DNA from 3 places in the Cetobacterium sp. ZOR0034 genome. Region 1 is predicted to be linked to each of the others. Evidence: riboswitches for the same ligand, from Rfam matches in the RefSeq annotation. Region 1 holds a riboswitch; each other region holds the start of a gene.

Region 1 (4,212 bases):
TGTTTCCATGCATATGAACTCTTTTCGAAGGAAATCCAGATGAAAGAATTGTATATAACTCTCCTCCTGAAACAGCATCTATATGTAATCCCTCTCTATCTACAACTTGAGCCATTCCTTTTGACAGATAAGCTTTAGACGCATACACAACAGTTGTATTAAATTTTTCACTTTTAAATGAATTTTTTATATCTCTAATTTTCTTTTGTAGTAACTCTAAATCATATATATACAAAGGTGTTCCAAAATCCTCTTTCAATTTTTTTACTGAAATCCCACCTATTTCTAAAATACCATCTACATTTTTCATACTTCCTAAAAACTTCATCCCACTCCTCCTATTCAGTACAATTTATAAATTAATTTATTGATTTAATTCATACTCTTTTAATGATTTTTGTGCAAAGTTAAATCCTAACAATATCAACGGTACATTTATAAATACCATAACTAAATTCGTAAAATCACTTATTACCCAAATATTATCTAACTCCAATCCCGACCAAACACACATAACTCCAAACGGAATAAATATCAGAGATGATACCAGCTTCATTGAGATTAAAAATATCTTTTTTCTGCATATCTCAGTTGCCGATATATCTATAAATGCAATCATTCCTAGTATAGTCGAAAATGCAAACATCCCATAGCACAGAGAAACTATAAATTGAATAATTCCATTTAGTGATGCTGGTGATAGTACCTTTAATGATTCTATGAAATATCCTAACTTATCACTTCTTAAAACCTCAAAGTTTTGAGTATCTAAATTCCATATACTTGCTATAATTACTAAAAAACCTGAAATCGTACAAATTACAAATGTATCTATAAAAACTCCAAATTGTTGAACAAAACCTTGTTCTACTGGATGTTTTGCATCTGCTGCCGCCGCTGCCATAGTCACTGTTCCTTGTCCTGCCTCATTTGACATCAATCCTCTTTTTATTCCCTGTTGTAAAGCTATACCTATTGAACCTCCGAATAAAGCTGACGGACTAAAAGCTCCTTTAAAAACAGCTAAAAAGAAATATGGAACTTTATCTAAATTTAAAGCTATCAAGAATAAAGCTACTCCAAAATATAAAACTGCCATTATTGGTACTATGAAATCAGTTACTGCTGCAACTCTTTTTATTCCACCAAAAATTATTCCAAAGGTAAATATAATTATAGATACTCCTATAACTATATAGACGTTATCTGTTCTAGTATAAACTGCTCCTGTAATCTGACCTGCTAAGCTTCCAAATGCTGTAAACATATGGAAAACTTGTGACGGAAGAGTAAATAAAGCATAGAAGATATAAGAACCTGCTATTAGTAATCCTGCTAACTTACTATTATTTAGAAGTTTTCTTCCGTAGTACGCTATTCCTCCTACATAATCATCCTCATTTTTTTCTTTAAATATCTGTGCAAGGGTTGCTTCAACAAAACTTGTTGCCATTCCGAAAAATGCACTCACCCACATCCAGAATAGTGCTCCTGGGCCTCCTGCTAATACGGCTCCTGTAACACCCATTATATTTCCAGGCCCTATTCTTGTTGCACTACTCAATAAAAATGCCGCCATTGGTGAGATTCCAACTTGATTGCTACTTTTATTTTTTAAAATCTGCAAACTTCTTTTAAAATATCTTATTTGAACAAATTTTAATCTCATTGTAAAATACATTCCACATCCCATTAGCAATAATATCGCTAACGTAAAATTTCCTACTAAAGGAATATTTTTATAAAACTCAAAATTTCTTGGAAACTCCCATAAAAAATCGGTCACTGGACCTAAAAAACTAAAAACTTCATTCACTCTACTTAACTGTAACATTTTCTGCGCTCCTTTTTAAATAAAAAAACTGCCCCATAAAAATAAAATAGGCAGTTTTTTGTAAATTTTATAATATTACAAATAACGGATAGCACAACATTAGATATACTAATGACAGTTATATAGATATTATCTATATACCCAATAAAAGTTTTTGACATAACTTTTATTTCGGCAAACTTCCCTTTCATTTAGTTTCAATGCTTTGTCTAGCTCTACTAACTTACTTTTGTTGTTCGCTCCTCTACCTTAAAATTCTCTTAAATTGAATGAATAGTAACATTAAAAAAAATAAAAAGCAAGTTTTTTTATATATTTTTTAAATTTTTATTACAACTCCAGGTCCTAAAGGTATGCTAAAATATACCCAAATTATTGCTAAAATTATCCACATAATCAACATAGCTATAGTATATGGTAGCATTAAAGATATAACTGTTCCCACTCCTGAATCTTCTTCATATTCTTGAGTCAATCCTAATATAATTGGCATGTATGGAAAAAGTGGAGATATTACATTAGTTGTTGAATCTCCTATTCTATAAAGCATCTGAGTTAATGCTGGATTATATCCTAACATATAGAACATTGGAATAAATATTGGTGCTAGCAACGCCCATTTTGCAGACCCACTTCCTATAAAAAGATTTATAAATGCTGAAAGTAATATGAACATTATAAATAGAGGTATCCCTCTTAAATTTAAGTTCTTAAGCAAATCCGCACCCTCTACAGCTAAAACAAAACCTAATTTACTCCAATTAAAATAAGCTATAAATTGCCCTATCATAAATACCAAAACTATATAGCTCGCCATATCTTTCATTCCCATTGTCATATATCTCGGGATATCTGACATCTCCTTTATATTTCCAACTACTTTACCATACGTTATTCCACCAACTAAAAATAATATTAATAAAAGTGGAATAATCGAATTCAAAAGTGGTGAGTTCAATAAAGATCCCGTATTTGGGTTTCTTAAAAAACTATTTTTAGGATAAACTATTGCTACTAAAAGAACCAAATATATTCCAACATTTATTGCTGTTTTTTTCAAAGCATTTTTCTCTAAAATAGTAACCTCTTCTCTTTTTATAGTTTTTTTACCTGTATACTTTCCTAATCTAGGCTCTACTACTCTCTCAGTTATTGCTGTTCCTACAATAGCTAATAGAAATGTCGAAACTGCCATAAAATACCAGTTATCTACAACCGAAACTGTTATACTTGGATTTACTATTTTCATAGCCTCTGTTGAAATTCCTGCTAATAAGGCATCAGTTCCCGCCACTATCAAATTAGCACTAAATCCCGCTGTTGTTGCAGCATACCCAACCGCTATCCCTGCTAGTGGATGTTTTCCTAATGAGCAAAATATAAATGCTGAAATCACCGGGACTACTACTATCGCAGCATCAGATGCTATATTTCCACAAATACCTATAAGCATAATCATAAATGTAATAACTTTTGGTGAACTATTTAATATTGTATTTCTCATAAAAGCTGAAATTAAACCCACATGTTCAGCTAATCCAATTCCCAGAGTCATTACTAAAACTAATCCTAACGGAGAAAAACCAGTAAAATTTTTAATTGTATTCTGAAGCATAAAATTAATACCTTCACCAGAAAAAAGATTTTTTACTTTAACAACTTCATTCTTTACAGGATCTACAACTTGAACTCCAAAACTACTCAAAAGTGCTGACAGCAAAATAATAAATACACTTAAAAAGAAAAATAACATAAATGGATGTGGAATTTTATTTCCAACTTTTTCTATCCAATCCAAAATTCTGTGTTTTTTTTCTACACCAATTTTTTCCATTTAAACCCCTCCCATTTTTTTGTTTTAAATCAGTGTACTACTTGAGTATAAATTATACAACTATATTATTTTTATCTAACTCATTCATAATATAAATATGACAAAAACATAAGAAATATGGTATTAATTAAAATAATAAATAGTGAGGGAGTGATTTTATGTTAAACAATCTTAATACACATCGTAATTATCTTCATACAATACCTGAAATAGCTTTAAAAGAGTTTCAAACTTCTGAGTATATTAGAAAAATTTTAGATGAGGAATGTGTTGAGTATCATTCTATTGGAACGAGTACTGTAGCTTTTATTCCTGGTACAATTGATTCTTGCTTGGCTTTCAGAGCTGATATTGATGCTTTACCTTTAAAAGAAGAGAGTAACAATCCATTTAAATCTAAAATAGATGGTATGATGCACGCTTGTGGTCATGATGGTCATGCTGCAATGCTTTTAACATTCATTCAAGAGATAAAAAAATTAATAAACTCAGGTGTTAAATTACAAAAATCTTTAGTATTCATATTTCAAGCCGGAGAGGAAGG
Region 2 (4,212 bases), on a different contig from region 1:
CTTAAATCCAGCTCTTATCAATCTGTTTAATCCTGGTTCTTCTACTCCTAAAGCTTCTAAGAACTCTTTCTTGTCCTCGTCTTCCATCTCTTGTAACTCAGATTCAACTCTTGCAGATACTACTACTACTTCCGCTCCTAAGTTAGCTGCATAATCTTTTACTCTTTCAACATATTCATTTCCTGTTGCTAAGTCGTCTTCTGAAACATTAGCTGCGAACATCATTGGTTTCTGAGTTAAAAGTTGGTAAGTTCTTATTAACTCTTGCTCTTCTGGTGTTAAAATTAAAGTTTTTAACATTTTATATTCATCTAAGTGTGCTTTACACTTTTCTAAAACTGGCATTAAAACCATAGCTTCTTTATTTTTAGATTTAAATAACTTTGATTGTTTCTCGATAGCTTTTTCGATAGTTTCCATATCAGCTAAGATTAACTCTCCATTTATTATTTCGATATCTCTTATTGGATCTACACTTCCACTTACGTGAATGATATTTTCATCTTCAAAACATCTAACAACTTGACATATTGCAGCTGTAGTTCTGATATTTGATAAGAATTTGTTTCCTAACCCTTCACCTTTTGCTGCTCCTTCAACTAAACCAGCTATATCTACGAATTCAACTGTTGCATTTTGAACTCTTTGAGGATTAATTATTTTTGATAACTCATCTAATCTTGAATCTGGAACTGTTACCATTCCAACATTTGGTTCTATTGTACAAAACGGGTAGTTTGCCGCTTCCGCTGCTCCAGCTTTTGTTATTGCATTAAACAGAGTTGACTTTCCAACATTTGGAAGTCCTACTATTCCTATACCTATCATCTTAGAGATTCCTCCTGAAATTTTATTTTACTTTAGATTTTACCACATCTCTAACCTTTTGTAAATAAAAAAACCCTCACTTTATATGGTGAGAGTTTTTATTTTCTATGCCTCTTCAGCTACACAGCTAGTTTGTGTAGATTTTTTCAATCTTACTTTTGGTTCACTTGGTAATCCAAATCTTGGTATCAATCTATCTAATCCTGTCAATGTTGCAATTAGTATTGTTGAAACTGCTATTAAAGCTAAGAAGTTATATTTAATAATATCCATAGCTGTAAAGTTGTATAGTGGATAAACTGCTTGAGCAATTCCTAAGTAGAATCCTATATAAACATGCCAAGGTATTAATTGAGATCCAAATACTCCTAATGCATCACTAAATGTTGCATTTCTAAGTCTTAATGTTTCTATATCCTCTTCTGAACCTTCTACATTTTTCTCAACAATCTCTCTAATGATTGGTCCCATAGTTACTATTTGTGCCATCTCATCAGCTAATCCTGCATTTCCTAAGATTGATAATAATCCATTACAGAACATTAATTGTCTTACATTTCTTGATACTTTTACTACTATATTAGATAGTGGTCTAAATGCATCCATCAATTTCATTATTCCACCGAAAGCTGCAACCCACATCATCATTACAATTACCCAAGAACCCGCTCCTTCAAATCCAGAGTAAAGTAAATCTAAAAATGCTCCAGTATTTTCAACTGTTCCAGCTATTAATCCCAATCCGTAAGCTGAGAATATTCCAATAAACAAACAAAGTAGTGTTGTTAATCCTTTGAAAGCTGCTATTAAAACAAGCACTAAAGGTATTATCATATATGTTGGAACACCATCTTTAACTTGATTTAAAAGTGTAACTGCTGACTCTCTCTTTTCAGCTAGAACTGTCCAAACCTCTTCTGGTATCTGACCAATCGCTGTTGCTGCATCCCCAGTTGTTGTTGGTAATCCCATCGAAACTCCAGCAATATAGAATGCTACTATTCCTAGAAGTAAAACTAATCCTGACCAATATCCTTGATGTCTAATTCTTTTTATAACTTCAACTTTTTGAATTCCAGAACTAACTATAGTTGTATCAGATATAAGTCCTATATTATCTCCGAAACATGCCCCTCCTGCTATCGCTCCAACTGTTAAAGCTATATTTCCACCAACAATATGGTTAAGCCATAAAAATATCGGTGCACACGCTGCAAATGTTCCCCAGCTTGTTCCTGTTGCTATAGATAATACTGATGTAACAACTATTCCTACAACTGCTACAGTTCTTCCTGTAAGTCCAACATTCAATGCTAAGTTTATAATTGAAGCCCCTACTCCAGTTGACATAAATACTTCAGCCATTGCATAAGCTACCATCAATATAAAGAATGCTACTTGCATCTCTTTTGCATTATTTATTACTGCCTCTATTATATCATTCACTTTTTTCTTCTCTACAAATCCTGCTACAAGTGCTGCATAAACTGTTGCTATAGGTGCTGCTATAAGAGCGTCATATCCCATAAACATAAGTGCTGCCAATACTGCTACTGGACTTAATTTCAATAGTTCAATTATTGTGTTCATCCTAAAACCTCCAAGTTATTTTTTTAGTTCCTCTGAAATTTTAGGTAAAAAAAACTACCGTATAAAAAATACGGTAGCTAATCTGCAAAATATATCACAAATTTTTGGATAGCACAACACTGATTTCTCAGTGACAGTAGTATAGATATTCTCTATACTCCCAACAAAGACTTTTGACATAATCTCCATTTCGGCAAATTTCCCTTTCTTTTAACATCAACACCTGTCCGGCTCATTTAAAATACTCATGTTATTTGCAACCTCTACCTAAAATATTAAATTGTTCGAAACTTTTAAATTATAGTATCATTATTTGTTTGCGATGTCAATTATTTTTTTATTAAAGAAACACCGTTCATTTCAGCAGGTTTCTCAATATTTAAGATTTCTAACATCGTAGGTGCTACGTCAGCTAGTTTACCGTGGTTTAACTCACCTTTAAAGTGATTCGAAACGTAGATAAATGGTACTTCATAAGTTGTGTGAGCTGTAAATGGTTGATGAGTTGTTGGATCTTCCATCTTCTCAGCATTTCCATGGTCAGCTGTAATTAACACAGTTCCATCTAACTCAAGAACTTTATTTACGATAGCTCCTACTCCCTTGTCTACAGCTTGAATAGCTTTTACAGCTGCATCAAATACACCTGTATGTCCAACCATATCTGGGTTAGCAAAGTTCATTATAATAACATCAAACTTATCAGAGTTTAAAGCCTCTAAAACTTTAGATGTTAATTCTGGAGCTGACATCTCTGGTTGTAAATCATACGTAGCAACTTTTGGAGAAGCTACAAGTATTCTTTCTTCACCATTGAACTCAGTTTCTTTTCCTCCATTAAAGAAGAATGTAACATGAGCATACTTTTCTGTCTCAGCTGTTCTTAATTGAGCTAATTTATTAGCAGAAATAACTTCTCCTAACGTATTAACGATATCTTTATCTTCATAGATAACTTCAGCATCTATAGTACTTGCATATTGTCTCATGCAGTAGAATTTAGGCTCTAAAGCTTCTCTTTCAAATCCTACAAACTCTTTATCAACAAAAGCTCTAGTTATTTGTCTAGCTCTATCTGGTCTATAGTTAAAGTTAACAATTACATCGCCTTTTTTTACTATTCCATCTGCTGATAATAAAGCTGGCGCTATAAACTCATCTGTAATATTTGCAGCATAAGACTCTTCAATAACTTCTATAGCTGTTTTATTTGTTACAGGTAACTTTCCTACGATTGCATCATAAGCTTTTTCTGTTCTATCCCAGTTTGTATCTCTATCCATAGATAAGTATCTTCCAGAGATTGAAGCTATTGTTCCTACACCTAACTCTTCAGTTTTAGCAACTAAAGCTTTCATGAACTCTAATCCAGATGTTGGAGCTGTATCTCTTCCATCCATGAACGCATGAATATAAACTTTAGTTAATCCAGTTTTTTTAGCCATTTCTAATAAACCGAATAAATGATTGATGTGAGAGTGAACTCCTCCATCAGATAAAAGTCCCATGAAGTGGATGCTCTTATCATTTTCTTTAGCATAGTTGAACGCTTCTACAACTTTAGCTTTATCGTAAAACTCACCATCTCTGATCTCTTTTGAAATCTCTACAAGTGGTTGATAGATTACTCTTCCAGCACCTAAATTTAAGTGCCCTACTTCTGAGTTCCCCATTTGTCCTTCTGGTAATCCTACAGCTTCTCCTGAAGCTTTTATTAATGTATGTGGATAACTATTAAATAGTCTTTCGAAATTTTCTGGTTTTGCTGTTGCGATAGCATTTTTCTCTTCAGAG
Region 3 (4,212 bases), on a different contig from region 1:
ATAAAAAAAGTGAAAAAATTTTTTCAAAAAAAGATTGACATTTTCACATCAAATCTGATATTATCATTTCAAATAAAAAATTAAAGGAGGAAAGCAGATGACTATGAGAAGGATTTTAAGGACACAAACTAGAATTAACAAAAAGAATATATTTTTGTGTGCCCTAAAAAACAATCTCATTAATGTTGTTATGCTATAGATTTTTTATTATTCTATAAAGTTACAATTGTATTTTGAGTCAGTGTTTTGATAGCACTGACTTTTTTTATACTCAAAAATAAAATATATAAAAAATAAAAATTAGGAGGTAAGTATTATGAAAAAGATGTTATCAGTAGTTTTATTTTGTATTATGGGAGTTTTAGGTTTTGGAAATGATGTTTTATATGTGGGAACAAATGCGGAGTTTGCACCATTTGAATATATGGAAAATGGTGAGATAGTTGGATTTGATATTGATTTAATAAATAAGGTCGGAGAAAAAATAGGAAAGGAGATAAAAATAAAAAACATAACATTTGATGGACTGCTTCCAGCACTTCAGACAAATAAATTGGATTTAGTCATTGCTGGAATGACTATGACAGCTGAAAGAGAAAAGTTTGTAGATTTTTCAGATGATTATTTTGTAGCTAATCAAGTGATAATAGTACCTGAAAAGGATTCAACTATTGCAAATCTAGATGCATTAAAAGGGAAAAAAGTGGGAGTAGTATTAGGATATACGGGAGATTTGATGGTTTCAAAAATTGAGGGTATAGATAAAATCCAATACAATTCAGCACCGGGTGCAATCATGGCTTTAAGTTCTGGAAAGATAGACGCTATGATTCTTGATTCAGCACCAGCAGGAAGCTATATATCACAAAATAAAGGGTTGAAAGTTGTAAAAATTGATGCAGAAGAGGAGAAGTATGCTATAGCTGTTGCTAAAGGGAAAAAAGAGCTTGTAGAATCGATAAATAAAGCTTTAAAAGAGATAAAAGAAGAGGGAACTTACGACAAACTTATTATAAAATATTTTAACTAGGGAGGATATTAATGAAAGAAAAGGTTATTTTAGCGTACTCTGGGGGATTAGACACATCGGTTATAGTACCTTGGTTAAAGGAAAATTATGATTACGAGGTTATAGCTGTTGCTGTGGATGTTGGACAAAAAGAGGATTTTAAAGCCATTGAAGAGAAAGCTTATGTGACAGGAGCATCAAAATTTTATTTGGTGGATAAAGTAGAGGAGTTTGTAAATGATTATATATTTCCAACTCTGAAAGCTGGTGCAATATATGAAAATAAATACCTATTAGGAACCTCTATGGCAAGACCAGTAATAGGAAAAGCCTTAGTAGAGATAGCACACAAAGAAGGAGCGAAATATATTTCGCACGGGGCAACAGGAAAAGGAAATGATCAGGTTAGATTTGAATTAGCTATAAAGGCTCTTGATCCATCTTTAAAGGTAATAGCACCGTGGCGTATTTGGGATATAAAATCTAGAGAGGAGGAGATAGAATATTTAGAGAAAAAAGGGATAACTCTTCCATTTCATAAAAAATCTCCATACAGTAGAGATGAGAATCTTTTTCATGTGAGTCACGAAGGGTTTGATTTGGAATATCCATCAAAAGAGCCAAATTTTGAAAATGTTTTACAGTGGGTAAAAACTTTAGAAGCTGCAAACGAGAAGAGTGAATATATAACTTTAGAGTTTATTAAAGGAGTTCCAGTAGCTTTAAATGGAGAGAAGTTATCAGGTGTTGAAATCATAAAAAAACTTAATAAAATAGGATCAGAGCATGGAATTGGTGTTTTAGATATGGTTGAAAATAGACTGGTTGGAATGAAATCTAGAGGAGTCTATGAAACGCCAGGAGGAACAATTTTATACTTTGCACATGAAGAGTTAGAAAGATTGTGTTTAGATAAAGATACCTACCAAGAGAAAGTAAAACTTTCTCACGATTTTTCAAAATTAGTTTATAATGGACAGTGGTTTACAACTTTAAGAGCAGCTATTTCAGCTTTTGTAGATGTTACACAGGAGTTTGTGACAGGTGAAGTGAAATTAAAATTGTATAAAGGAAATATAATTTTAGCAGGAACAACATCACCATTTTCATTGTACTCAGAGGAGTATTCAACGTTTGAAAAAGATAGTGTTTACAACCAACAAGATGCAGAAGGATTTATAAATCTATTTGGTCTACCAATTAAGATTGAAGCCTTACTAAGAAAAAAGTTTTGACATTCTAAAAAAAAAATGATATTCTACCTTAAATTAATATTTTGATAGAGGTTGCGAAATTCAAAAGTAAACAAACTAAGATTTAGTAGGTCAGAGAGGTTTGTTGAAAGGGAAGTTCGCCGAAGTTCAACTTTTTCTACTAGAAAGATGAGCTGGGTGTATAAAGAAGATTTATACAACTGTCACCGAAATGGTGTTGTGCTATCGTAGATTATTATTTTAAGCTAACATAGTTGAAATGAGTTTTTCAGGCGATAGTTATTTTTTTGACTATCGTTTTTTTTATTATAATGTCATCGGAGGAGGAACTAATGAGAGTAGTAAAAAAATTTGGTGGAAGTTCAGTTGCAACAACAGAAAAAATAAAAAATATAGCTATGGATATAGCTAAAAATTATAAAGAGGGTGATGAAGTTGTAATTGTAGTTTCAGCAATGGGTAAGACAACGGATGCACTTATAAAGTTAGCTAAGGAGATATCGGATACCCCTGATGTAAGAGAACTAGATTCTCTTTTATCCACAGGAGAGCAGCAAACAACATCTCTTTTGAGTATGGCTTTAAAAGAGCAGGGGTGTAAGGCAATATCTTTAACAGGAGCTCAAGCAGGAATTAGAACTGGTGGAGTTCATACAAAAAATAAGATAGAGAGCATAAAGATAGATAGAATAGAAAAACATCTAAAAGATGGAAAAGTAGTTATAGTTGCGGGGTTTCAAGGTATAAATGATAATGGTGATGTAACAACTCTTGGAAGAGGAGGATCAGATACGAGTGCTGTAGCTTTGGCAGCAGCTTTAAAATGTGATTGTGAGATTTATACAGATGTTACCGGAATATTTGGAGTAGATCCTAGAGTTTATAAAAATGCAAAAAAACTAGAAAAAATTTCATACGAGGAGATGATGGAGATGGCAAATTTAGGAGCTGGTGTAATGGAGACAAGAGCGGTTGAGATAGGAAAAAAGTATGGAGTTAGAATATATGTTGGGCAAACTTTAGGGGTTGAAACAGGTACATATATTTGTGATAGCAATGAGATAATAGAGAAAAAAGCTGTGACTGGAATATCTATAAATAAAAATGTTATAATGGTAAATCTAGAGAATTTTTCAGGAGTACCTAAAAATGTAGCTACTGTTTTTAATAATCTAGCAAAGCATAGTGTAAATGTAGATATGATATCACAAAATGAGGTTCAGAATATAAAAGGAAGTATAGGATTCACTTGTCCTTTAACAGATGATCACTTTCTAAATAACTCATTAGAGGATATTAGAAAAGAGATTCCTGCAATAGAAGTTACAAAAAGAACGGGAGTTGTAAAAATATCTTTAGTAGGAATAGGAATGATAAGCAACTTTGGAGTAGCAGCAAAAGTATTTGAAGTTTTAGCAGATATAGATGCAGCGTTTTATCAGTGTACAACATCAGAGATTTCAATATCGTTAATCATAAAAGAGGATGAAGCGGTAAAAGTAGTAGAAAGACTAGCAGAAGTATTTTCAATATAATAGGAGGATAAAGCAATGTATAATATAGCGATAGTTGGAGCGAGTGGATTAGTTGGAGGAACATTTTTAAAAGTTTTAGAGGAGAGGGATTTACCGATAGATAATTTATATCTATTTGCATCAGCTCGTTCAGCAGGAAAAGAGGTTATTTTTAAAGGAAAAACTTTAGTTATAGAGGAGCTAACTGAAAATAGTTTCGATAGGGATATAGATATAGCACTATTTTCAGCAGGAGGAGATATTAGTAAAAAATTTGCGCCTATTGCGAGTGAAAAAGGTGTAGTTGTGGTTGATAATAGTAGTGCTTGGAGAATGGATAAGGATGTTCCTTTAGTTGTACCAGAAGTAAATCCTGAGGATATATTTAAAAATAAAGGTATAATAGCTAATCCAAATTGTTCAACGATTCAATCGGTTGTTCCTTTAAAAGTGATTAATGATCTTTATGGAATAA

The links. A riboswitch is a leader RNA that binds a small molecule or an ion and turns the genes downstream of it on or off. The one in region 1 is predicted to bind lysine.
Region 2: linked by a shared signal. The riboswitch ahead of L992_RS11240 (Na+/H+ antiporter NhaC family protein) and the one ahead of L992_RS01390 (sodium:alanine symporter family protein) in region 1 are both predicted to bind lysine.
Region 3: linked by a shared signal. The riboswitch ahead of L992_RS11640 (aspartate kinase) and the one ahead of L992_RS01390 (sodium:alanine symporter family protein) in region 1 are both predicted to bind lysine.

Annotation. Positions count from the first base shown of each region.
Region 1 is NZ_JTLI01000004.1:9,380-13,591, forward strand. It holds gene lysA (diaminopimelate decarboxylase) at 1-328, opposite strand, end outside; gene L992_RS01390 (sodium:alanine symporter family protein) at 365-1,834, opposite strand; lysine riboswitch at 1,916-2,089, opposite strand; gene L992_RS01395 (AbgT family transporter) at 2,154-3,668, opposite strand; gene L992_RS01400 (M20 family metallopeptidase) at 3,827-4,212, shown strand, end outside.
Region 2 is NZ_JTLI01000067.1:21,257-25,468, forward strand. It holds gene ychF (redox-regulated ATPase YchF) at 1-828, opposite strand, end outside; gene L992_RS11240 (Na+/H+ antiporter NhaC family protein) at 934-2,418, opposite strand; lysine riboswitch at 2,520-2,692, opposite strand; gene gpmI (2,3-bisphosphoglycerate-independent phosphoglycerate mutase) at 2,748-4,212, opposite strand, start outside.
Region 3 is NZ_JTLI01000072.1:13,910-18,121, forward strand. It holds gene L992_RS11630 (basic amino acid ABC transporter substrate-binding protein) at 317-1,030, shown strand; gene L992_RS11635 (argininosuccinate synthase) at 1,042-2,244, shown strand; lysine riboswitch at 2,282-2,456, shown strand; gene L992_RS11640 (aspartate kinase) at 2,556-3,758, shown strand; gene L992_RS11645 (aspartate-semialdehyde dehydrogenase) at 3,774-4,212, shown strand, end outside.